3 regions of the Geodermatophilus sp. SYSU D00703 genome follow, and region 3 is predicted to be linked to each of the others. Evidence: predicted binding sites of a transcription regulator. Region 3 holds the regulator's gene; each other region holds the start of a gene.
The links. The regulator LexA, encoded in region 3, represses DNA repair genes until DNA is damaged. The targets are predictions, from matches to a motif close to TCGAACANNTGTTCGA.
Positions count from the first base shown of each region.

Region 1: a site for LexA is predicted at 5,451-5,466, ahead of ACI782_RS19670 (DUF6504 family protein). Genes of this name have one in related genera too.
Region 2: a site for LexA is predicted at 3,521-3,536, ahead of ACI782_RS20625 (DUF222 domain-containing protein). Genes of this name have one in related genera too.

Region 1 is NZ_JBJGYU010000025.1:45,261-53,053, reverse strand. Features, by position in the region: gene ACI782_RS19685 (VOC family protein) at 1-480, opposite strand, end outside; gene ACI782_RS19680 (DNA polymerase III subunit alpha) at 701-4,471, opposite strand; gene ACI782_RS19675 (SAV_6107 family HEPN domain-containing protein) at 4,545-5,012, opposite strand; gene ACI782_RS19670 (DUF6504 family protein) at 5,030-5,356, opposite strand; gene ACI782_RS19665 (YbaK/EbsC family protein) at 5,580-6,092, shown strand; gene ACI782_RS19660 (GNAT family N-acetyltransferase) at 6,089-6,676, shown strand; gene ACI782_RS19655 (phytoene desaturase family protein) at 6,673-7,793, shown strand, end outside.
Region 2 is NZ_JBJGYU010000028.1:56,284-64,076, reverse strand. Features, by position in the region: gene ACI782_RS20640 (YybH family protein) at 102-497, opposite strand; gene ACI782_RS20635 (nuclear transport factor 2 family protein) at 588-971, shown strand; gene ACI782_RS20630 (DUF3237 family protein) at 979-2,169, opposite strand; gene ACI782_RS20625 (DUF222 domain-containing protein) at 2,291-3,502, opposite strand; gene ACI782_RS20620 (DUF899 domain-containing protein) at 3,721-4,494, shown strand; gene ACI782_RS20615 (SGNH/GDSL hydrolase family protein) at 4,557-5,336, opposite strand; gene ACI782_RS20610 (glycoside hydrolase family 3 C-terminal domain-containing protein) at 5,339-7,579, opposite strand; gene ACI782_RS20605 (quercetin 2,3-dioxygenase) at 7,715-7,793, shown strand, end outside.
Region 3 is NZ_JBJGYU010000013.1:76,662-84,454, reverse strand. Features, by position in the region: gene miaA (tRNA (adenosine(37)-N6)-dimethylallyltransferase MiaA) at 1-433, shown strand, start outside; gene dapF (diaminopimelate epimerase) at 430-1,299, shown strand; gene ACI782_RS14430 (hypothetical protein) at 1,315-1,524, opposite strand; gene hflX (GTPase HflX) at 1,673-3,163, shown strand; gene ACI782_RS14420 (phosphatase PAP2 family protein) at 3,228-3,977, shown strand; gene ACI782_RS14415 (hypothetical protein) at 3,949-4,998, shown strand; gene lexA (transcriptional repressor LexA) at 5,020-5,697, opposite strand; gene ACI782_RS14405 (LysM peptidoglycan-binding domain-containing protein) at 5,974-6,615, shown strand; gene ACI782_RS14400 (hypothetical protein) at 6,755-7,369, shown strand; gene nrdR (transcriptional regulator NrdR) at 7,757-7,793, shown strand, end outside.

The DNA.
Region 1 (7,793 bases), on a different contig from region 3:
GACGGAGTCCGCGGCCCGCTTGATCTCGGCGATGTCGATCCGGCGCATCTGGAGCATCGCCTGGGTGGCGCGCTGTGCCCGGCCGGGGTCGGGGTCGCTGAGCAGCGCGGTGAGCTCGATGGGGACGACCTGCCAGCTGACGCCGAACCTGTCCTTGAGCCAGCCGCACTGGCTCTCCTCGCCGCCGTCGGCGGTGAGCCGGTCCCAGTAGTGGTCGACCTCCTCCTGGTCGGCGCACATGATCTGGAAGGAGATCGCCTCGCTGAACGGGAACTGCGGCCCGCCGTTGAGGGCCGTGTACTCCTGCCCGTCGAGCGTGAAGTTCACGGTGAGGACGTCGCCCTCCTTCATCGGCGGCGGCATGTCGGGGCCGTAGCGGGTGACCTCGCCGATCGAGCTGTTCGGGAACACCGAGGTGTAGAGCTGGGCGGCCTGCTCGGCGTGGCCGTCGAACCACAGGCACGGGATCTGCTTGGGCATCGCGGGGTTCCTCCTCGGTCGGTGCTGCTGGTCGGTGGGTAGACGCCGCGGCCGCGCGGAACTCATCGGCCACCCGTCAGCGGCCCGCTGCCCTCGTCTCGGGTCCCGCCCCGAGCTCGCGAGGGGTCGACGGCCTCGTCCAGGGCACCGCCGCGAGCTGGCGAGCGGTGGGGAGGACGAGGTCCTTCTCGGGTCCTTCTCCGAGGCGTGGGGGCCCTTCTCAGTGGCCGGAGCTGCCGGGGCTGGAGTGCCACAGCTTGCGCGGCGCCGCCGCGGCACGGCGGGCCGCGGTCGCGGCGTCGTCCCCGGCGGGCTTGATGTCGGCGTAGGGCGACATGCGGAACCCGGTCGGGTGGACCAGCACCGGCTTGACCACCACCGGCCGGGAGCCGTGCGAGGCCGCGGCCCCGGCGATGGCCGCCTCCGTGTACTCCCCCGGCGCGGCCATGTGCTCGGCCACCGCGGCCGTGCCGCCGGTCTCCCAGGCCTCGTGCAGCGCGGGCAGCTCCCACGCCCCGGTGGCCCGCAGCGACACCCCGCGGGGGCCGGTGCGCCGCAGCACCCCGCGGATCACCAGCAGCCACGAGTGGAAGACCGTGGCGGCGTAGGGCCCCTGCGCGTCCTCGAAGAAGGTGGAGTCGGTGCACCCGGTGCCGTCGTCGAGGGTCACGAAGACCACCCGGCGGCCGGAGCGGATCGGCGGTGTCTGGGTCGCCACCTTGACCCCGGCGACGAGCACCTCCGCCTCGCTGCGGCAGCCGAGCAGCTCCTCCGCCGGGACCGCGCCGATCGCGGCGAGGAACTGCCGGTAGAAGTCGACGACGTGCCGGCTGGCGTCCAGCCCGAGCACCTCCAGCTCGGCCCGCACCAGCTCGGCGTCGGTGAACTCGGGCAGCCCGCTGCCCTCGGCCCAGCTCAGCCCGGGCTCCTCGGCCCCCGGCTCGGCCGCCTCCTCGCCGGGGAGCTCCAGCCCCATGAGATCGAGGCTGAGCTGCCCGTTCGAGCTCGCCCGCGTGCCGCTGCGGCTCCACCGGTCGAGCTCGCCGATCTGCAGCAGCAGGTCGCGCCGGGTGACCTGCCGGCGGCTGCGGGTGGGGCGGCCGGCCTCGCGGTCGCGCACCCCGAAGCCGTAGAGGGAGTCGAAGCCGCCGGCCAGCACCAGCCGCTCGACCACCGGCCGGGACACCGACGCCCGGTGCCAGAAGTCGGTCAGCGACCGGTAGGGCCGGCCCGCGACGACGCGGGCCACCTCCTCCTCGGAGATGCCCTTGACGTCGGCCAGCGCCAGCCGGATGCCGTAGCGGGAGGGGTCGGCCATCGACGCGGGCATCCACCCGGGCCGCCGCCAGGACGGCTCGGCGTCGGGGTCCTCGTCGTCGAGCCGCTCCACCCGGTACGTCGCGGTCGAGGCGTTGACGTCCAGCCCGAGCACCCGGACGCCGAAGTTGCGGGCGTCGTCGAGGATCAGCCGCTTCGGGTACATGCCCGGGTCGTGGGTGAGCACCCCGGCCAGGAAGGCCGCCGGGTGGTGGGCCTTGAGCCAGGCCGACTGGTAGGTGGGCAACGCGAAGGCCGCGGCGTGGGCCTTGCAGAAGCCGAACGAGCCGAAGGCGGCCAGCACCTCCCAGACCTGCTCGGCCACCTCCGGCGGGTAGCCGGCGGCCAGCGCGCGCGGGACGAACCAGGCGCGCACCTCCGGGTGGGCGTCCTTCTCCCCCAGGGCGCGGCGCACCTCGTCGGCCTCGGCCAGGGTGACCCCGGTCATCCGCGAGACGATCTGCAGCACCTGCTCGTGGAACACCACCACCCCGGCGGTCTCCGCGAGGCAGAACTCCAGGTCGGGGTGCGGGTAGACGGTCTCCCGCCAGCCGTTCCGGGCCATGAGGAAGGGGGTGACCATGTCACTCTTCACCGGCCCGGGCCGGAACAGCGAGATGTCGATGACGATGTCCTCGAACGTCTCCGGCCCGAACTTGCCGACCAGCTCCCGCTGCCCCGGCGACTCGATCTGGAACATGCCGAGCGTGCGGGTGCTGCGGATCAGCTCGAACGTCGTCGGGTCGTCCCGCGGGATCGCGTCGATGTCGACGGTCTCGCCGTCGACCCGGGCCACCTCGTCGAGGGCGTGGGCGATCGCCGACTGCATCCGGATGCCCAGGAGGTCCAGCTTGAGCAGCCCGAGCTCCTCGACGTCGTCCTTGTCGAACTGGCTCATCGGGTAGCCGAGGAAGCTGTTCTCGACCGGGGTGCGGTCGAGCAGCGTGGCGTCGGAGAGCAGCACCCCGCACGGGTGCAGCGCGATGTGCCGGGGCAGCCCGTCGAGGCGCGCGACGAGGTCGAACAACAGGTCCAGGTCGCCGGTGCCGCCGGCCCGCCGCGACCCGAACCGGCTGGCCCGCAGCTCCGGGAGGTCCTTGAGCGCGGCGTGCACCTGGTTGGCCCGGATGTGCGGGAAGGCCTTGGCCACCGCGTCGATCTCGGCCGGGGGCAGCCCGAGGGCGGCCCCGACGTCGCGGATCGCGTGCCGCACCCGGTAGGTGTCCATCATCGAGATGCAGCTGACCCGGTGGGCGCCGAAGCGCTCGATGACCGCGTCGTAGACCTCCATCCGGCGGGCGGACTCCACGTCGATGTCGACGTCGGGCAGCTGGTGCCGCAGCGGGGAGAGGAACCGCTCCATCAGCAGCCCGTAGCGGATCGGGTCGACGTCGGAGATGCCCAGCAGGTAGGTGACCAGGCTGCCGGCACCCGACCCGCGCGCCGCCGCGCGGACCCGCAGGCCCTTGATCAGGTCGACCACGTCGGCGACGGTGAGGAAGTAGGACGGGTAGCCGAGGGAGTCGATGACCTCCAGCTCCTCCTCCAGCCGCACCCGCACCCGCTCGGTGAGCGCCATCCCGCGCCGGCCCAGGCCCGCCTCGCAGCGGGCGCGCAGCACCTGCGACGGGCTCATCCCCTGCTCGGCCGGGGTGGTGACCACGTCCAGCTCGGGGTAGCGCACCGTGCCGATGCCCAGGTCGGCCCGGACGTCGACGGCGCACTGCTCGGCCAGCCGGGCGGTGCGCTCCAGCAGCCGCAGCACCGCATCGCGGTCGGGGCCGACGAGGTCCTCGGCGACCTCGGCCATCTCCTTGCCCGACTTCAGGTACCCCTCGGCGGTGCGCCGGTCGACGTGCCGGGTGTCCAGCGGGACCAGCCGGCGCGCGGCGTCGAGGACGTCGGCGGTGGGGGCGTCGAGGGCGTCGACGTAGCGGACGGCGTTGGTCAGCACGACCGGCACGCCCTCCGCGGCGGCGAAGCGCAGCATCGCCTGGGCCCGGGCGCGGTCGCCCTGCCCGCGGTGGTGGACCAGCTCGAGCACCAGGGCGCCGGGGCCGAAGACCGCGCGCCAGGCGGCCAGCCGGGCGGAGGCGACGTCGGCCCGCCCCGCGGCCAGCGCCCGGCCCACCGGGGAGTCCGGCCCCAGGAGGGCGACCAGCCCCGGCGCGTGCTCGGCGGCCAGCGCCAGCGAGCTCACCGGCTCCCCGCGGGTGCCGCGCAGGTGGGTGGCGCTGGTGAGCCGGCACAGCGACCGCCAGCCGGCGCCGTCCCGGGCGAGGAAGGTGACCCGGGGCAGCCGCGGATCGACGCTGGCCCCGCCCCGGGCCGGCACCCGACGGCCCGGGGCGGCACGACCGGGCGCGTCCGGCCGGCGCGCGCGGGTCCGCTCCGCGGAGTGCCCACCGCCCAGCACCGGCGCCAGGGCCGGTGGCACCGTGCTGTCGACCGAGGGGACGACGGCGAGGTCCACCCCGAAGAGCGGCCGGACGTCGGCCGCCCGGCACGCGAGGGCGAACTTCACCGCGCCGTAGAGCCCGTCGCGGTCGGTGAGCGCCAGGGCCCGCATGCCGTGCTCGGCAGCCCGATCCACCAGGTCGGCCGGGTGGTTGGCCCCGTACTGCATGGAGTAGCCCGAGGCGACGTGGAGGTGGACGAAGGGGTCGGCGCTCACGAGTCCGACTCGCCGGCGCTCGTCGGCCGCGTTCGCGGAGCTGCTCTGCCTCCTCGTGAGCTCGCGAGCCCGCTCACCCCCGGTTCCGGTGCTCGGTGCCGCCGACCACCCGCGGACGGGTGCGCCGGGGCGACTCGGGCACCGGGTCGCTGCCCAGGCAGCTCTCCACCACGGTGAGGAAGGCCCGGACGTCGCGGACGAGGTCGTCGGCCTCGCGCTCGGTGACCGCGTGGGAGAGCCCGGCCTCCGCGGCCGCCCGCTTGGCCGCGCCGGCGGCGAAGAAGGTGGCCCACTCCCCCAGCTCCGGCGCGACCTGGCTGAGCAGCACCCAGGCGCTGCGCGGGCGCCGGCGCCCGGACTCCGGCCGCGTGCGGGCGGCCAGCACCGCCGCGGCGGCCCGCAGCGCGCCGAGGTGGGCGGTGGCGTAGCGCTGCCGGGCGTCGGTGCTCGCCGCGGCCTCGGCCAGCGCTCGGGAGGCCTGGTCGAGCAGCTGGGTGGCCGCCGGCGGCAGCGGCGGGGGCAGGGGGAGCTGATCGGCCATGACCCGGACCGCGCCCATCAGTCGTGCACCCGCACGAGGGACCAGCGGTTGGCCGTCGACTCCCAGCTGAGGTCGAAGACGCCGGCGAAGCTCATCCGCGACCGCCCGGCCCGGACCGCCTCCACCCGCCAGACCTCGCGCGTGGCGACCAGCTCCACGGAGGCGCCGCCGGCCGCCTCGGGGCCCCGCTGCCACCACGGTGCGGTCTCCACCCACGAGTCGAGCAGCTCGCCCACGACGTACCGCGACTGGCCCCGCCAGAACTGCGCCGGGCCGAGCGCCCCCCGCTCGACCCGGACCTCCTCGCCGACCCGCCCGCCGACCCCACCCAGCACCCGGCTCATGACAGACTCCCCACCGCTCTGCGCCGACCCGGCCGGCCCGCCCACCGCACCGGGGTGGGGAAGGACCCGGGCGCGGCGGGAGGTCGACCGCTGTTCGAACGCTTGTTCGAACGACGTCGAGTAGACCCGACCGCACCGACGTCGTCAAGCGGGGCGCGCAGCAGCGGGGATGCCGGCCGCCCGAGGTCCAGCGGTCGGCCGGAGGCGATGGGAGGATCGACGCATGAGCCGGCCCGAGCACCCGCGGGTGGCCGCGATCGCCCGCCTCCTGGCCGAGGCCGGCGCGACAGGGGGGGTCCGCGAGCTCCCCGAGGGTGCCCGCACCGCCGCGGCCGCCGCCGCACAGCTCGGCGTCCCCGTCGGGGCGATCGCCAACAGCCTGGTGTTCGACGTGGACGACGCTCCCCTGCTCGTCCTGACCAGCGGCGCCCACCGCGTCGACGTCGACCGGGTCGCCGCCCTGCTCGGCGTCCCCCGGATGCGCCCGGCCTCCCCCGACTTCGTCCGCCGGCACACCGGCCAGCCCATCGGCGGGGTGGCGCCGATCGGGCACCCCGAGCCGATCGGCACGCTGGTCGACGTCGAGCTGGCGCGGTACGAGCGCGTCTGGGCCGCCGCCGGCCACCCGCACGCGGTCTTCCCGACCAGCTACGAGGAGCTGCTGCACCTCACCGCGGGCACCGCGGCCGAGGTCGGCAGCGGTCCCGTCGCCCCCGTGGAGGTGGTGTCGCCATGACCGGTACGACCCCCGCGACCCGGGTCACCGAGCTGCCCACCGGCTGGCTGCGCGACCACATGCACGAGGCCCTGGCCATCTACGGCGCGGCGATGGGGTACTCGCCGTCGGTCGTGGCCGGCCGGTATGGCTACGCCGTCCAGCACACCGAGCGGGCCGGGTTCCGGGCCGTCGGCGCCTTCGTCGCGACCCCGGAGGGCGAGCAGCTCGTCGGGTTCGGCTACGGCTACCTGGTGGCCCCCGGCCAGTGGTGGCACGACCAGGTGCGCGCGGCCCTGGACCGGCGGACGGCGAAGCGCTGGCTGCCCGGGGCCTTCGAGGTCTGCGAGCTGCACGTCCACCCCGACCACCAGAGCCGCGGGCTGGGCCGGCAGCTGCTGCACGCCCTGGTGGCCGGACTGACCCACCCCGCGGCGCTGCTGTCGACCCCGGACAGCGACACCAAGGCCTTCCGGCTGTACCACGCCGACGGCTTCGTCGACCTCGCCCGCAACCACCACTTCCCCGGCGACTCCCGTCCCTTCGCCATCCTCGGCGCCCGCCTGCCGCTGCGGCCCCCGCCCCCGCGCGCCGACGCGCGGTGACCGACGGCGGTCCGCTCGACGCCGTCGTCGTCGGCGCCGGGCACAACGGGCTGGTCGCCGCCTGCTACCTGGCCCGCGCCGGCCTGCGGGTCGAGGTCGTCGAGCGCGACACGGTGCTCGGCGGCGCGGTCTCCACCGTCGAACGGTGGCCCGGCGTCCGCGTCGACCGCGGCTCCAGCGCGCACGTGATCGTCCGGCAGAGCGGCATCGTCGAGGAGCTCGACCTGACCGCGCACGGCCTGCGCTACGTCGACTGCGACCCGTGGGGCTTCGCCCCCGCCCCGACCCCGGGCGACCCCGGTCCGGACGGGCGGCCACTCGTCTTCTCCGTGGACCTCGACGCCACCTGTGCCTCGATCGCGGCCGCCTGCGGTCCCGACGACGCCGCGGCCTACCGGGAGTTCGTGCGCGTGTGGGCACCGCGCAGCCGCGCGGTCGTCGCCTCCTTCCGACGGCGGCCCAGCCCCGCGGGCCTGGTCCGCTCGTTCTGGCCGCTGGGCGCGCCCGCCGACGGCCGGCCGCGCACCCCCGGCGGCGACCTCGCCGTCGACTTCCTCGGCTCCGGTGACGCGCTGCTGGACCGCTGGTTCACCGGCGAGCGGCTCAAGGCGGCCCTGGCCTGGTTCGGCGCGCAGTCCGGCCCGCCGGTGAGCGAGCCGGGCACGGCGGCGATGGTCGCCTGGGCGACGCTGCTGCACGACGTCCCGCCCGGCCACCCGGTCGGCGGCTCCGGCGGGCTCACGGAGGCGCTGCGCCGGCGGCTGGAGGTCGACGGCGGGCGGGTCACCCTGGGCGACGGCGCGCAGCGGCTGCTGGTCGAGGACGGCCGGGTCACCGGTGTGCGGACCACGTCGGGACGGCGGCTGCCCGCCCCGGTCGTCGTCGCCGCCTGCCACGTGCTGGCCACCCGCGACCTGGCCGGGGGGCACGCCCCGCCCGCCCTGGGCGACGCCGACCCGCCGCTGGGCAACGGCTTCGGCCTCGTGGTGCGCGCCCTCACCGACGCGCCGCCGGCCTATCCCGGCGTCGACGCCGCCACGGCCCTCGGCGGGTTGCAGCTGCTGTGCACCGACCGCGCGCAGCTGGCCGCGGCCGCCGGCGACTGGCGGGCCGGCCG
Region 2 (7,793 bases), on a different contig from region 3:
CCCCCCCCCCCCCCCCCCCCCCCCCCCCCCCCCCCCCCCCCCCCCCCCCCCCCCCCCCCCCCCCCCCCCCCCCCCCCCCCCCCCCCCCCCCCCCCCCCCGGTCAGGGCTGCGGGAACGAGTGGTGCTCGTGCGCGACCAGCCAGCGGCCACCCTCCCGGCGCAGGCCCAGGGTGAGCCGCAGGCGGCGCGCGGGGACCTCCGCCAGCTCCTCCGGGGTGCCGCAGCGCAGCAGGGCGTGCGCGTACGCGACGTCGGACCCGGCGGTGACGTCGAGTTCGACGACCTCGAACGACGCTCCCTGCCGCTGCCACTCGAAGAACGGCGGCCAGGTGTCGCGGTAGGCGGCCCGTCCCCGGACGCCGTCGTCCGGTGGCGGGACGTCGAACATCACGATGTCGTCGGCGTGGTCGGCGAGGACACCGTCGAGGTCGCCGGTGTGCACCGCCCGCGCCCAGCGGGTCACCAGGTCCCGGATGGCCGCGTCGTCGTCGCTCATGCCGGTTCCGACCGTGGCTCCGGCGCGGACTCATCGGCGCGGCCACACCCCGGGTGGGTGCCGTCGGCTCCCGGCGGCCAGGATGGGTTCATGGCCGACACCAGCGACGACGTGCAGGCGGTGCTCGACGCGGAGGACCGCCGCTACCGGGCGATGGTCGAGGGCGACCTCACCGCGCTGGACGCGCTCCTGGCCCCGGGGATGAGCTACGCCCACTCCAGCGGCCGGCGCGACACCAAGGACGAGTACCTCGACAAGCTGCGCTCGGGCTACTACGTCTACCGGAGCGCGGAGCACCCGGTCGAGCGGGTCGAGGTGGCCGGCGACGCGGCGATCGTCATCGGCCGGATGAACTCGGACGTCGAGGTCGACGGCGTGGCCAAGCACATCGACAACCTCGCCCTCGCCGTCTGGACCCGCGCCGACGGCAGCTGGCGGATGCTGGCCTACGCGCCGACGTCGCTGCCCCGCTGACCGCCGCTCAGCCGACCCTGAAGAAGTCGAAGACCACCGCGCTGGGGTGGCGCACACCGGACCCGACGAAGACGTGCGAGGTGAGCGTCGCCAGCCGGGGTACGTCGGTCTCGAAGCGGGGCGTGGACCGGAAGTAGATGCGCGCCGGGTCGACCGGCAGGTCCTGGCGCAGCCGGGCGACGTCCTCGGCCGAACCGGTGCGCAGGCCGAGGTTCTCGACGTACACCCGCTCGCCCTCGTCGCTCTCCAGGACGTAGCGGGCCTCGGCCACCGTCTCGGTCTCGGTGCGGATGACCTGGGAGTCCCCGCCGCCGGGCAGCACCCGGCCGGTCATCAGCGGGCCGGAGACCGTCCCGCCGGTGATCGGGATGACCCGCCGGTGCCCCGCGGGCGTCGTCCCGATCTCGATCGGCCGGTCGACGGTCACCTCCAGGTGCAGCACGTGCTCCAGCGGCGGCGGGACGACGGTCACGGATCTCCTCCGGGGTTCGGGTGCGGCCGCCGCGATCCTGCCCGACGGCCGTTCGGGGGCGCCGGGTCGACCCCTGAGCAGGGCGAGGGGGTCGATCAGCAGCGCGGCGCCGTCCCAGGAGATCCCGCGCAGGTCCCGCACGACGACCGGCACGTCGGTGTCGAGGGCGCGCTCGCTCACGCCGATGACGACAGCCCCGGCTGCGCGACCGGCGGCGATGCCGGTGGGGCTGTCCTCGAGGACGGCGCACTCCCCCGGCGGCAGGCCGAGCTCCCGCGCGGCTGCCCGGTATCCGGCCGGGTCGGGCTTGCCCGCGGCCACGTCCTCGGCGCAGACGAGCAGCGCGGGCAGCGGGAGGCCGGCCGCGGCCATCCGGGCGGCGATCAGCTCCCGACGTCCCGAGGTGACCACCGCCCACGTCGCGGCGGGAAGCGAGCCGAGCAGCTCGGCCGCGCCGGGCACCGCGGTGACCGTGGCGGCGTCCTCGACCTCGTAGCGGTCGATGGCCGCGAGCGCGTCGGCGCGCCCGGCCTCGGCCACGAGCAGCGCGACGGTGTCTGCCGTCCGCCGCCCGTGCACGGTCGCCGCGACCGCCCGCGGGTCCAGGCCGCGCTCCCGTGCCCAGCGCGACCAGGACAGCTCGACGCTGGCGTCGGAGTCGACGAGCACGCCGTCGGCGTCGAAGAGCAGCCCCCGGCACGGGACGCGCAGGGAGTCGGGGACCATGCCCCCCGATCGTGCCATCGGCCGCGCGAACGACGTGCAGCATCCGCAAACTGAGCTCGCTGCCGAGCTGGACCTGCCGTTGCCGAACCCGGCCGCGGGCAGGCGAGATCGTCGCTGACGGTCAAGCTGCTGCGGGTAGGGGTGGGCCGGTGGGGATCTCGGTGCCGTCGGGGCGCCGGGTGCGCCAGCGTCCGTCGGGTCGTCGGTCGATCCGGAAGCCGTGGTGGACCTTGGTGTGGTGCCGCTCGCAGAGGAGAGCACTGTTCTCCAGGCTGGTCTCGCCGCCGTGGATCCACTCCAGCAGGTGGTGGACGTCGCACCACCAGGTCGGCGCGCCGCAGCCGGCGAACACGCAGCCACCGTCGCGCACCTCCACCGCCCGCCGGAGATGCGGAGGGACGAGGCGAAGGGTGCGGCCGTGGTCCAGCGGCGCCCCGTCGGGGCCCAGCACGATCCGGGTGACCTGCGCGTCGCAGGCCAGCCCCCGGGCCCGCGCCGCGGAGAGCACCGCCCCGAACCCGGTCTCGGCGGCGCCCGGGCCGGGCGCGGGGTCGGCCAGGTCGGCGAGGCCGACCTTGACCAGCACCTGCGGCTTGTGCCCGCGCAGGATCGGCAGGCGACCGGCGGCAAGGGCGTTGTCGCACAGCTGCACCAGCGCGTCGGCGAGCACCTGCGGCCGGGTGCGGGTGTCGCCGGCGCACCGGCCGGCCTGCACGATCGATTCCAGCGCGGCCTGCAGCTTCTCCCCGCCCACGGCGTCGAGGTCGAACCGGCCGGTGAGGCTGCCGTCGGCGTGGCGGGCGATCGCCAGCCGGCGCCCCTCGGTGGGATCGGGTTCGGGGCCGTCCGTGTCGAGCCGGGCCAGGTAGTGCTGCACCACCTGCCGCAGCTCCTCATACGGCCGTTGCACCGCCACGTCGGCCAGCACCGCATCGACCTCCGCGAGGTCGACACCCTGCTCGGCGGCGGCGGCCCGCCGCTCCCCGGTCACCACCGGCGCCACCACCGCGACCTGGTCGGCGGTCACGTGGCCGGCGGCGAACGCGGCCGCCACCGCGGGCAGGTGCTCGCACGCCCGGCCGGCGCGGACAACCCGGCCGGCCTCGGCCGGGGCCAGGTGCCCGTGCCCGTGCAGCCACGACGCCATCGACTTCAACCCGTCGAACTCCGCCGCGCCGGTGCCCTCGCACGCGCGCACTGTGCGGGCGACCTCGGCGGCGAGCCGGTTCTGCGCGACGAGCAAGTGACGCAGGCGATCAAGCAGTTGGGGTCCGAACCTCGTCGGCAGGGCATCGGTCGTGAGGCCGTCCAGGACCGCGGTCAGCTCGTCCACGACACCTCCCCGACCGGCTCGATCACCTGTTCGAAGTCTACCGCTGGAGAAGGCCGAGTGCAGCTCGAATCCCCAGGTCAGCGCGCTGTCCACAGATCGAGGGAGGGCTTGACGGCGCACCACCAGACCCAGGCGCGGAGGACCGATGACTTCGGCGGATCGGCCGCGTCACCTCTGACAGCAGGGACCGCGAGGAACCAGAGCAAGAGGAGGAGCTCGTGACCCGATCGACGTCCCTACCGCCCGTCGTGTCCGACCGGGAGTGGCGCGCCGCGCGCGTCGAGCTGCTCCAGCGCGAGAAGGAGCTCACCCGCCAGCGGGACGCGGTGAGCGCCGCACGACGGCACCTGCCGATGCGCGAGGTGACGACGGACTACCGGTTCACCGGTCCGGACGGCGAGGTCGCCCTCGTCGACGTCTTCGAGGGCCGCCGCCAGCTCGTCGTCTACCACTTCATGTTCCAGCCGGAGTGGGACGCCGGCTGTCCCACGTGCTCGTTCGTCGTGGACAACACCGGGGACCTGGCGCACCTGCACGCCCGCGACACGACGCTCGCGCTCGTCTCGCGGGCGCCCTACCCCCTGCTCGCCGCCTACCGCGAGCGGATGGGCTGGACGGTGCCCTGGTACTCGTCGGCGGGGACGTCGTTCAACCACGACTTCCACGTCACCGTGGACGCCGCGGTCGCCCCGGTCGAGTACAACTTCCGCGACGAGCAGGAGCTGATCGCGGCCGAGGGCGAGGCCTGGCGGGACTGGGCGGGTGACCAGCCCGGCGTCAGCACCTTCCTGCGCGACGGCGACCGGGTGTTCCACACGTACTCGGCCTACGCCCGCGCCCTCGACGCGCTGATGAGCACCTACACCTGGCTGGACCTGACGGTCCTCGGCCGGCAGGAGGACTGGGAGGAGCCGCCGGGGCGGGCCGACGGCCCCGCCATGCACTGGTTGCGCCGCCACGACGAGTACGGCGGCGGTTCCCGGCCCGCCTGACGGCGAGAACGGCGGCGGCGCGCGGCCGGCCTGACGACGAGCGGCCGGCCGGACGACGGGCGTCAGACGCCCCGCAGGTGCCCGGTCAGCAGATCGGCGACGGCCCGCATCCCGGCGGCGTTCGGGTGGTACGGCACGACACCGCCGGCCGCCACGTCGCCGAACCGCCACCCGGTGACCCAGGGCTCGGCCGAGCAGACCCAGTGGTCCCGGCTGGCCGCCGACGCCCGCACCAGGTCCGCGCCGGCCGCCCGCGCGGCGGTCGCGGTGGCCGCCTCCAGCTGCTCGGCGATCCCGCGGCAGAAGGCGAGGTCGGCGTCGTCCATGGGCAGCGCAGGGCACGCGTGCGCGGGCAGGACGGTGAGGTAGTCGACCAGCACCACGCGAGCCCGGGGCGCGCGCTCGCCCACGGCCGCCACCGCCGCGGTCAGCTCCACCGCCAGCCCGGCCAGCGCCCGCTCGACGGCGGCCCGGTCCACCGGTGCGCCGAGGAGCGCCCGCGCCGACGCCGGTGCCGGCTCCGGCGCCACGCGGTACGAGCAGCGCAGCATCGTCAGCAGGTACTCGACGTCGTTGCCGCCGACGGTGAGCGTGACCAGGTCGGTCCGCTCGTCGACGGCGTCGATCTGCGGCGGCACGGTCCCCCCGCCGAGGAGCACCTGCGGCGTCCGGACGACGGAGGCCAGGGTGGCGCCCCCGCAGGAGACGTCCACGAGGTCGAGGCCGAGCCGCTCGGCGACCAGACGCGGGTAGTTGGCGCCGGAGCGCCCGCAGCCGGGGTGCAGCACCGGCTCGATGCCCGGCCCGGCCGCGAACGAGCTGCCCAGGGCCACGTAGCGCACGGTCAGCCCACCCGCGAGCGCCGCGCCGCGGCCGCCCGGTCGAGCAACCGGTCGAGCTCTCCGGCGGGGATCGAGGCCCCCATGTCGGCGACGAACCGGCGCATCGGCATGGAGGAGACCATCCGCAGCATGCCGAGCCCCGCCTCGGTGGACGGCGGCCGCAGGTCGGGCAGCCACGAGTCGAATCCCTCGACGAGCGCCGCCCCGACCACCGGGTGGGCCACCCACTCGCCGAGCGCGGAATCCAGGGTGAGCACCGGGACGAGGTCGTCGCCGGCCAGGGTCACCCCCGCCTCGGCCACGACGTCGAGGGCGCTCGTCCCGACCTGCACCGTGTACTCGCCCGGCGCCACGACCCAGCCGCCCTCGCGCACGTCCCAGTAGGCGAACGCCCGGCGGCCCAGCTCCAGCTCGACCGTCCGGCTCTCCCCCGGCTCCAGCGCGACCTTGACGAAGGCGCGCAGCTCCCGGGCCGGACGGCGCACCGGCCCGGCCGTCGTCGCCACGTAGACCTGCACCACGTGCTTGCCGGCGCGGCCGCCGGTGTTGCCCACGGTCACCGACACCGTGGCGGTGTCGTCGCCGGTCGCGGCCACCTGCAGGTCGGTCGTCTCGAAGGTGGTGTAGCTCAGCCCGTGCCCGAACGGGTAGCGCACCGGCCGGCCGAGCGTGGCGAACCCGCGGTAGCCGACCATGACGCCCTCGGCGTAGCGGACGTGCCCCTGCTCGCCGGGGAAGCTCAGGAAGCTCGGGACGTCCTCGAGCCGCAGCGGGATCGTCTCGGCGAGGTGCCCGGACGGGGTGACCACGCCGAACAGCAGGTCGGCCAGCGCGCCGCCGCCGGCCTGTCCGAGCAGGGCGCCGTCCAGGATGGCGTCGACGTCGTCGTGCCAGCCCTCCAGCGAGACGACCCCGCCGTGGGAGAGGACGACGACCGTGCGCGGCGCCGCGGCCGCGACCGCGCGGATGAGCTCCACCTGGTCCGCGGGCAGGTCGAGGTGCTCCCGGTCGAAGCCCTCGGACTCCTCGGCCTCGCCCAGCCCGGCGAAGACGACGGCGACGTCGGCGGCGCAGGCCACCGCGACGGCCTCGTCGCGCAGCGCGGCGTCCCCGGAGCGGTCCGGCCCGAACCCGGCGGCGAAGGCGACCGGGCCGGCCAGTGCGCGGACGGCGTCGAGCGCGGACTCCACCCGGGTGGGGTCGACGTTCGAGCTGCCGCCGCCCTGGAAGCGCGGCGTGCGGGCGAACTCCCCGACGACGGCGATCCGCGCCCCGGCCGACAGCGGCAGGGTCGCGCGCTCGTTGCGCAGCAGGACGGCGCACTCGGCGGCCAGCTCGCGGGCCAGCGCCGCGTGCGCGTCGACGTCGAACCCGCCGGCCGGCTCGCCGACGTACCGGGCCAGGGCCGCCACCCGCGCGGCACTCGCGTCGACGGAGGACTCGTCGAGCTCGCCGGCGCGCACGGCCTCGACCACCCGCCGGTCGCCCGCGCCGCGGTCGCCCGGCATCTGCAGGTCCAGGCCCGCCGCGAGGGCGGCCACCCGGTCGTCGACCGCGCCCCAGTCGGAGACGACGACGCCCTCGAAGCCCCACTCGTCGCGGAGCACCCCGGTGAGCAGCTCCCGGTGCTGTGACGCGTAGACGCCGTTGACCTTGTTGTAGGCGCACATCACCGTGGCCGGCCGGGCCTCGGTGACGACCCGCTCGAAGGCCGGCAGGTAGATCTCGCGGAGGGTGCGCTCGTCGACGTCCACACTGACCTGCATGCGGTCGGTCTCCTGGTTGTTCGCCGCGAAGTGCTTGACCGACGCGCCGACGCCCTCGGCCTCCAGGCCGCGGACGTGCGCGGCGCCGAGCACGCCGGCCAGCAGCGGGTCCTCGGAGTAGTACTCGAAGTTGCGCCCGCACAGCGGCGACCGCTTGATGTTCACCCCCGGCCCGAGGACGACGTGCACGCCGAGCGCCCGCGCCTCCCGGCCGATCGCCCGCCCGACGCGCTCGGCCACCGACGGGTCCCAGCTGGCCGCGACGCCGACCGCCGGCGGGAAGCAGGTGGCCGGCACGTCGGCGTGGATGCCGATCGTGTCGAAGTCGCCCTGCTGGCGGCGGACGCCGTGCGGCCCGTCGGTCAGCACCACCGAGGGGACCCCCTCGACCGGCTTCGTCGTCCAGAAGTCGCGGCCGGAGAGCAGCGCGGCCTTCTGCTCGAGGGGCGACGCGTCCAGGGACGGCTCCGGGGTCACGGCGCCATCCTCCTGTGCTGCCGTCCGGCTCGCCCCGCGGGGAAGCGTGCCGCTCAATGGCGCGGGGCTGGGCACGGGCGACCCGTGTTGCGCATGCTGTCGGACCGTCACCGCCGACTCGACCCGGGAGCACGCATGAGCTTCGAGTACCTGATCGACCCCGCGAAGGGTCCGCAGTGGAAGGGCCTGCTCCCCGGCAAGCCGCAGCCCTACG
Region 3 (7,793 bases):
CGCGCTGGAGGTCGTGGAGATCACCGGCGGGCCCTTCCGCGCCCAGCTGCCGGAGCCGCGGCCGCACTACCCGGCCGTGGTCGTCGGCCTGGACCGGGACCCCGCCGAGCTCGACCGGCGGATCGCCGTGCGCGTCGACCGGATGTGGGCGGCGGGCTTCGTCGCCGAGGTCGAGGCGCTGGCCGCCGACGGGCTGCGGGAGGGCCCCACCGCCTCGCGCGCGCTCGGCTACGCGCAGGTCCTCGGCCAGCTCGACGGCGAGCTCAGCGCCGAGGAGGCCCGCGAGCGCACGGTGTCGACCACGCGCCGCTTCGTCCGCAGGCAGCGCTCGTGGTTCCGCCGCGACGCCGCGACCACCTGGCTCGACGCCGCCCGCCCCGACCTGGTCGACGCCGCGGAGGCGCTTATCACCGCTCGTACGATCGGCCGGTGACTGCGAACCGGGTGCTGGTCGGCCACGGCACGGAGAACGACTTCGTCGTCCTGCCCGACCCCGAGGGCACGGCCTGGCCGGAGGACCGGCTGGACGCCGCAATGGTCCACCGGCTGTGCGAGCGGCGGTCCGGTCTCGGTGGGGACGGCGTGCTGCGCGTCGTCCGCAGCGTGCACGTGCCCGACGCGCCCGCGGTGCTCGGCGAGGCGCTCGGGCAGTGCGAGTGGTTCATGGACCACCGCAACGCCGACGGCTCGCACGCCGAGATGTGCGGCAACGGCATCAGGCTGTTCCTGCACGTCCTGGTGACCGAGGGCCTCCTGGACCGCGCCGCCTGCGAGGCCGGCGTCCTGGTCGGCACCCGCGGCGGCCCGCGCCGGGTGGGCGTGGCTCCTGACGGCGGCTACTGGGTCGACATGGGGCCCGCCCGGCCCTTCGGGCACGGGGCGGCGCGGCTGGACGGGGTGGCCTTCCCCGGGCGCGCGGTGTCGATGGGCAACCCGCACCTGGCCTGCCTCACCGACGTCGACGTCGACACGCTCGACCTCGGGACGGCGCCGGACGTCGACCCCGGGCTGTTCCCCGACGGGGTCAACGTCGAGTTCGTGAACGTGCTCACCCCCGCCGCGCACGTCCGGCTGCGGGTGTCGGAGCGGGGCGTGGGGGAGACCCGCTCGTGCGGCACCGGTGCCTGCGCGGCGGCGTGGGCGGCCCTCGAGGCGGGCGGGGCCGACACCGGGACGGTGACCGTCGACGTCCCCGGCGGCCGGCTCACCGTCCGCGTCGACGCGACGACGACGGTGCTCACCGGCCCGGCCGTGGTGGTGGCCGCCGGCGAGCTGACCACCGAGTGGCTGGCGAGCTGAGCCGCGGGGCGTCGCTCAGCTCTTCGGGGTCTCCTCGCCCTCCGGGGCGTCCGGCATCATCGACTCGCCGGCGGTGCCGGGGCTGCCCGACGGCCGTCCGCGACCGCTGTCCTGGTCCGGGCCGGCGCCCAGCGGGTTGCGCGGCGGGTTGAGGCCCTTGGGGTCGCGGCCCGGGTCCTCGAGCTCCTCGTCGCCGCTCAGGCTGCTGCTGCCGCTCTCGGTCATGCTCGGCGCCTCCTCGTGGTCGTCGGATTCAGCCCCTACCCGGCCGGATCGCGGTCACGCGTGGGGATGGTCCTGGGCGACCGCGGTGTTGTACCGGGCGATGACAACTCAGATGCCCCGGCAGGTGGGGCGTGCCACGCTGGACACGATGACGACAGCACAGAACCGCGCCGCTCGCGACGGCGCCGAGGAACGGGCCCTGCGGGCCGCCCCGGAGCCGGCGGAGGAGGCGACCCGTCCCGCCGAGCAGTGGGACGAGGCGGAGGACACGACCGGCTCCTACGACCTGGAGGCGCGCGGCGCGCTGCGCCGCGTCGCGGGCCTGTCCACCGAGCTCGCCGACGTCACCGAGGTCGAGTACCGCCGGCTGCGCCTGGAGCGCGTCGTGCTGGTCGGTGTCTGGACCGAGGGGACGCAGGCCGACGCCGACCGCTCCCTGGCCGAGCTCGCCGCGCTGGCCGAGACCGCCGGCTCGCAGGTCCTCGAGGCGGTGAGCCAGCGGCGTGAGCGGCCCGACGCCGGCACCTACGTGGGGTCGGGCAAGGCCGCCGAGATCCGTGACGTCGTGGCCTCGGTCGGGGCCGACACGGTGATCTGCGACGGCGAGCTGACGCCCGGCCAGCTGAACGCGCTGGAGAAGCTCCTCAAGGTCAAGGTGGTCGACCGGACCGCGCTGATCCTCGACATCTTCGCCCAGCACGCGTCGAGCCGGGAGGGCAAGGCGCAGGTCGAGCTGGCCCAGATGCAGTACATGCTCCCGCGGCTGCGCGGGTGGGGTGAGTCGCTGTCCCGGCAGGCCGGTGGCCGCGTCGCCGGCGGTGGGGGCATCGGTACCCGCGGTCCGGGTGAGACGAAGATCGAGACTGACCGGCGGCGCATCCGCGCGCGGGTGAGCAAGCTGCGGCGGGAGATCGCCGGCATGGCGACCGCGCGGGCGACCCAGCGCAGCAGCCGCGGGCGCAACGCCGTCCCGAGCGTGGCGATCGCCGGCTACACCAACGCCGGCAAGTCCAGCCTGCTCAACCGGCTCACGGGCGCCGGGGTGCTGGTGGAGAACGCCCTGTTCGCCACCCTCGACCCGACGGTGCGCCGGGCGCAGTCCCCGGACGGCCGGGAGTACACGCTCACCGACACCGTCGGCTTCGTGCGGCACCTGCCGCACCAGCTGGTCGACGCCTTCCGGTCGACGCTCGAGGAGGTGGCCGCCGCCGACCTGCTGCTGCACGTCGTCGACGGCTCCGACGCCGACCCGCTCGGCCAGATCGACGCCGTCCACGTCGTCCTGCAGGAGATCGACGCCTCGGCGGTGCCGGAGCTGATCGTCGTCAACAAGGTCGACGCGATGACCGAGGAGGACATCCTCACGCTCCGCCGGGCGCTGCCCGGCGCGGTGTGGGTCTCGGCGCGGACCGGCGCGGGGATCGAGCAGCTCCGCGAGATCGTCGCCGCGCGCCTGCCGCGGCCGGACGTCGACGTCGACGTGCTGGTGCCCTACGACCGCGGCGACCTCGTCGCCCGTGTGCACCGCGACGGTGAGGTGCTCCGGGAGGAGCACGAGGCCGACGGGACGCGGCTGACCGCCCGGGTCGACGGCTCGCTCGCCGCCGCGCTGGAGGAGTTCGCCGCTCCGGTCGGCTGACCGGGGGCGGCGCGCCTCGGTCGGCCGAGGTCACGATCGGGTCACGTCCCGGTACCGTGAGGGCGTGACCAGCGGCGCGGTGCGGCGACGGCCGGGCGAGCGCCCGCCGGACCAGGACGTCGCGACCCCGCCCGCTGAGCGGGTGGTCTCCGTCGGCCGGCCGCCGTGGTGGCTGCTCGTCACGGCGCTGCTCGTCACCGTCGGGGTGACCGCGGACCTGCTCAGCCGCGGCGTCCTGGAACGGATGGACCTGCGGGTCTCCGAGGTGGTCAGCTCCTGGGACCTCAAGGACTCCGCTGCGTACTGGCCGGTCTGGGCGGTCACGCAGCTCGGCGGGCGCGGCTTCATCCTGATCGTCCTGGCGGGCCTCGTGGGCTACCTGCTGTGGCGGCGCCGCACCGTCGTGCCGCTGCTCCGGGTGCTGGTCGCGCTGGCGCTGCTGACCGTCGTCGTCTACGGCTTCAAGTACGGGACCGGGCGGACCGCGCCGGCCTACCCGGGGTCGTTCTTCTACCGGGACGGCGCCTCCTACCCCTCCGGACACGTGGCCAACGCCGTCCTCATGTGGGGAGTCGCGCGGTGGCAGGCCGTGGAGTTCCGGCTGGCACCCGGCGTGCAGCGGATGTTCCGCCTGCTCAGCGTCGCCGGTCCCGTCGCGACGGGCGTGGCCATGGTGTCCCTGGACTTCCACTGGGTCACCGACGCCGTGGTCGGGGCGGCGGTCGGCATCCTGTTGCTGGGCGTGGTTCACGCACTGGACGCAGCAGTGCTGTCACGCTGGGTGGGTGCCCGAGCTGGCCACCCGTCCGCGTAGCGGCACCCCGGGGCGGCGTCTGGCCGCGGGGACGGTCCTCGCGCTGACGCTGGCCGTCGGTGCCGCGGTGCCTGCCCACGCCGAGGAGGCCGCCGAGCCCAGCACGCGGTGCCAGATCACCGATCCTCGCCTGCCGGAGCTCTCCGGGCTGGTCGTGGTGGGCGACCGCATGCTGGCCATCAACGACGGCGGGGACCGCGTCGACGTCCACGTCCTCGACACCGCCTGCCAGGTGGTCGACGTGCGCAGCGCGCCGGTGGACCCCTTCGATCCCGAGGACCTGGCGGTCGGCACCGACGGGACGGTGTGGCTGGCCGACACCGGCGACAACAACGGCACGCGGGAGACCGTCGCCCTGCTCGCGCTGCGACCGGACGACGGCACCGCCGTGTACCGGCTGGCGTTCCCGCAGGGGCCGCGGGACGTGGAGGCGCTCCTGCTCGCCCCCGACGGCACGCCCTACCTGGTGACCAAGGAGGTGCTCGGCGCGAGCAAGGTCTACCGCCCGGTCAGTGACCTCGTCGACGCCGGCACGGTCGGCCTCACCGAGGTGGCCGGCGTCGAGTTCACGCTCACCGGGACCCCGGGCGGCCCCGTCGGGCGCGCGGGCCAGCTCATGGTCACCGGCGGAGCGGTCTCGGCCGACGGTCGCCTGCTCGCGCTGCGCACCTACACCGACGCCTACGTGTGGCCGCTGTCGGGCTCGGACGTGGCCGGTGCGCTGGCCGCCGACCCCGTCCGGCTGCCGCTGCCCGAGTCGCCGCAGGGCGAGGCCATCAGCTTCACCGCCGACGCAACCGGGCTGGTCGTGGCCAGCGAGGGGCTGCCGACCGACGTCACCGTCGTCCCGCTGGGTGCGCTCCCCACCCCCGCTGCCGCGAGCGCGCACACCGACGGCTCGCTCCCGGACCTGCTTAGCACCGACGACGGCGGGGGAACCGCGATCGTGGCAGGGGTCATCGCCGCGGCCGTCGCCGCCGTGCTCGTGTGGATCGGCGGGCGGCTGCGCCGCCGCTCCTGAGCCCGGGACGGCGGGTTCGGGTCAGACCCGGCGCAGGACGGTGACGACCCGGCCCAGGATGGTCGCCTCGTCACCGGGGATCGGCTCGTACGCGGGGTTGTGCGGCAGCAGCCACACGTGGCCGTCGCGGCGCTTGTAGGTCTTGACCGTCGCCTCGCCGTCGATCATCGCTGCGACGATCTCGCCGTTCTCGGCCGTCGGCTGCTGGCGGACCACGACCCAGTCGCCGTCGCAGATGGCGGCCTCGACCATGGAGTCACCGGCCACCTTGAGCATGAACAGGGTGCCCTCGCCGACGAGTTCGCGCGGCAGCGGGAAGACGTCCTCGACGGCCTGCTCGGCGAGCACCGGGCCACCGGCGGCGATCCGGCCCACCAGGGGCACGTACGTCGGGGCGGGACCCTCCTCGGCGCCGGCCGGCGCGGCCGGGGCGACGAGCTCGGCCGGCGCGTCGCCGGGCAGGCGGACGTCGAGTGCCCGCGGCCGGTTGGGGTCGCGGCGCAGCCAGCCCTTCTTCTGCAGCACCGTCAGCTGGTGGGCCACCGAGGAGGCCGAGGAGAGGCCGACGGCCTCACCGATCTCCCGGACCGACGGCGGGTACCCCCGGCGGTCGATCGAGTCGCGGATGACCTCGAGCACGCGGCGCTGCCGCTGGGTCAGGCCGTCCCCGGCCTCGCTCCGGTCCGGGAAGGTGCGCACGGATGCCGTCTCGGTCGCCGCGGGCCTGCCTGCCGTCCTCCGGCGGCTCCCCGACGTCCCGCTCTTGTCCGCCACCGTCGCCTCCTCGCCGGCTGCTGTCGCAGCACGTCTCGTCCGTCGGGACGACCGTAGCGTGCCCGGCGCGCTCGATCAAACACGTGTTCGAAACGACCGGCGAGCTGCCGTGGTGTTTGTCGGACCCATCCGGTAGACATCGCACAGACGTTCGAATCGAACAGACGTTCGACGGTCGGCGGGGCTACGGGAGGAGTGGTCGTGGGAAGCGTGCGGCAGGCGGTGTTGGACTTCGACGACGCGGTGCAGGTGCCCTGGCGGCCCCGGCTGCGCGCGGTGCCGGGTGGCGACGAGGGCGAGGCGCCGCGGTCCTCGGGGGCGCGGACGACCCCGTCCCGCGTGGGCGCCTGCCGGCCTCCGGCACCGGCGGTGCCCCGCTCGCCGGGGGTGGAGGGGGTGCGGTCGGCGGCTGCGACGGTCGCCCGGCCCGCGCCCACCCGGCCCCGCGGAACGCGGCCGGCGCCGGCGCGTCCGGCCGGAGCGGCCGTGCCCGGTGCGCCGGCGGCCCGTCCCGTGCGCGGTGGGTGCGGTCCGGTGGGCCGGGCCGCGGCGTCGCCGCTGCGACTGACCCGGCGGGCGCGCCGGTTGTCGGTGGTCCTCACGCTGGGCCTCGGCGTGGCGCTGGGCTCCTGGCTCAGCCCGCTGGTGGCCGGGGGTGGCGGCGAGCTGCAACTGGCGGGCGAGCGCAGCGTCGTCGTCCAGGCCGGGGACAGCGTGTGGTCGATCGCCACCGACTTCGCCGGTCCGGACCAGGACGTGCGGGCCGTGGTCGACGCGATCGAGGAGCTGAACGACCTCGACGGCGCCCGGGTCGTCCCCGGTCAGGTCCTGCAGCTGCCCTGAGCCCGGCGCGACGGCGGCGCTCGGGTCGCTCGCGCCCGGCGTGGCGCCAGAGGCCGACAAGGCGGAGTGGTCAGGTTCGTCAACCCTCCGTACGAGGTCGTTGACGCAGAGTGGTCGTCGCGCGCTTAACGTCAGGGGCGTGTCGTGGACGTCCGGAGGCCGAGCAGCGGTCTTCACCCAGCAGTCGCAGTCGGTCGACGTGTCCGTGGAGGGCGCCTGGTGGCCGGGCTCGATCCTCGGCTGGCGCCACGACCCGCAGGGCCCCTGTGAGGTCTGGGTCCGCGTGGCTGTCGCCGGGGTCGTGCGCGAGATCTGGACCGCGCTGACCGACCTGCGCCTGCCCGAGCCGCCTCTCGCGGTCGTCGCCCCTGCCGCGGCGGGGCGCGGCGACGGAGCCGGATCGCTGCCGGTCGACCTGAGGCGAGCCGCCGCGCGGGAGCGGCTCGTCGCCGGGGTGCTCGGCGCGCCGGAGGTGCGGCAGTCCGACGCATCGGCTCCGGTTCGGCACCGACGCCGGCACGGTGGGGACGTCACGGCGGAGATGCCCGCGATCGGCGTCGGCTTCCCGGGCCGCCATCGTGCACCCGCGGTGGCCGGGAGGCACCGGGCTGCGGACGACGACACCCGCGTCGACCTCCAGGCGGTGGCCGTCCCGCCGCGGCTCGAGGTCGACTGCCTCACCCGCCCGATGCGCCTGGGGGACCGGGTGCCGCGGCCGCGCAGCCCGCGCGTCGACGGCGTCGTCCGCGCCTGAGCCCCGGCCCGCCCGGCAGGACCGACGACCGCGCGCCGATCCGCCACCACACCCCCGCGCCGTCGTCGCGCGACCGCCGCGGGGCGTGTCGCGGCGTGTCGCCGTGGCGGGTGGGACGGCAGGGCGCCCCTGGTCACGGCCGTGTCTCGACCGCGTGTCCCGGCTTGCAGATCTTGTGTGCCCGGTCCTAGGGTCCCCCTACATCTAGTAGTTGCACCGTTGTAAGCCCGTCCACAGCCGGTCCTCAGGTTCTCCGCGGGACGTCCACCGGATGTCCCCAGGAGGGTCCACAGTCGGCCTCCGGGACCCGGCGCACCGGCCGTCCCGCGGTCGCCGTGCCGAGACCGGGCGGGCGAGCGACGGACCACACGAGGGGAGGGGATCGCGGTGCGCTGTCCCTTCTGCCACAACCCCGACAGCCGCG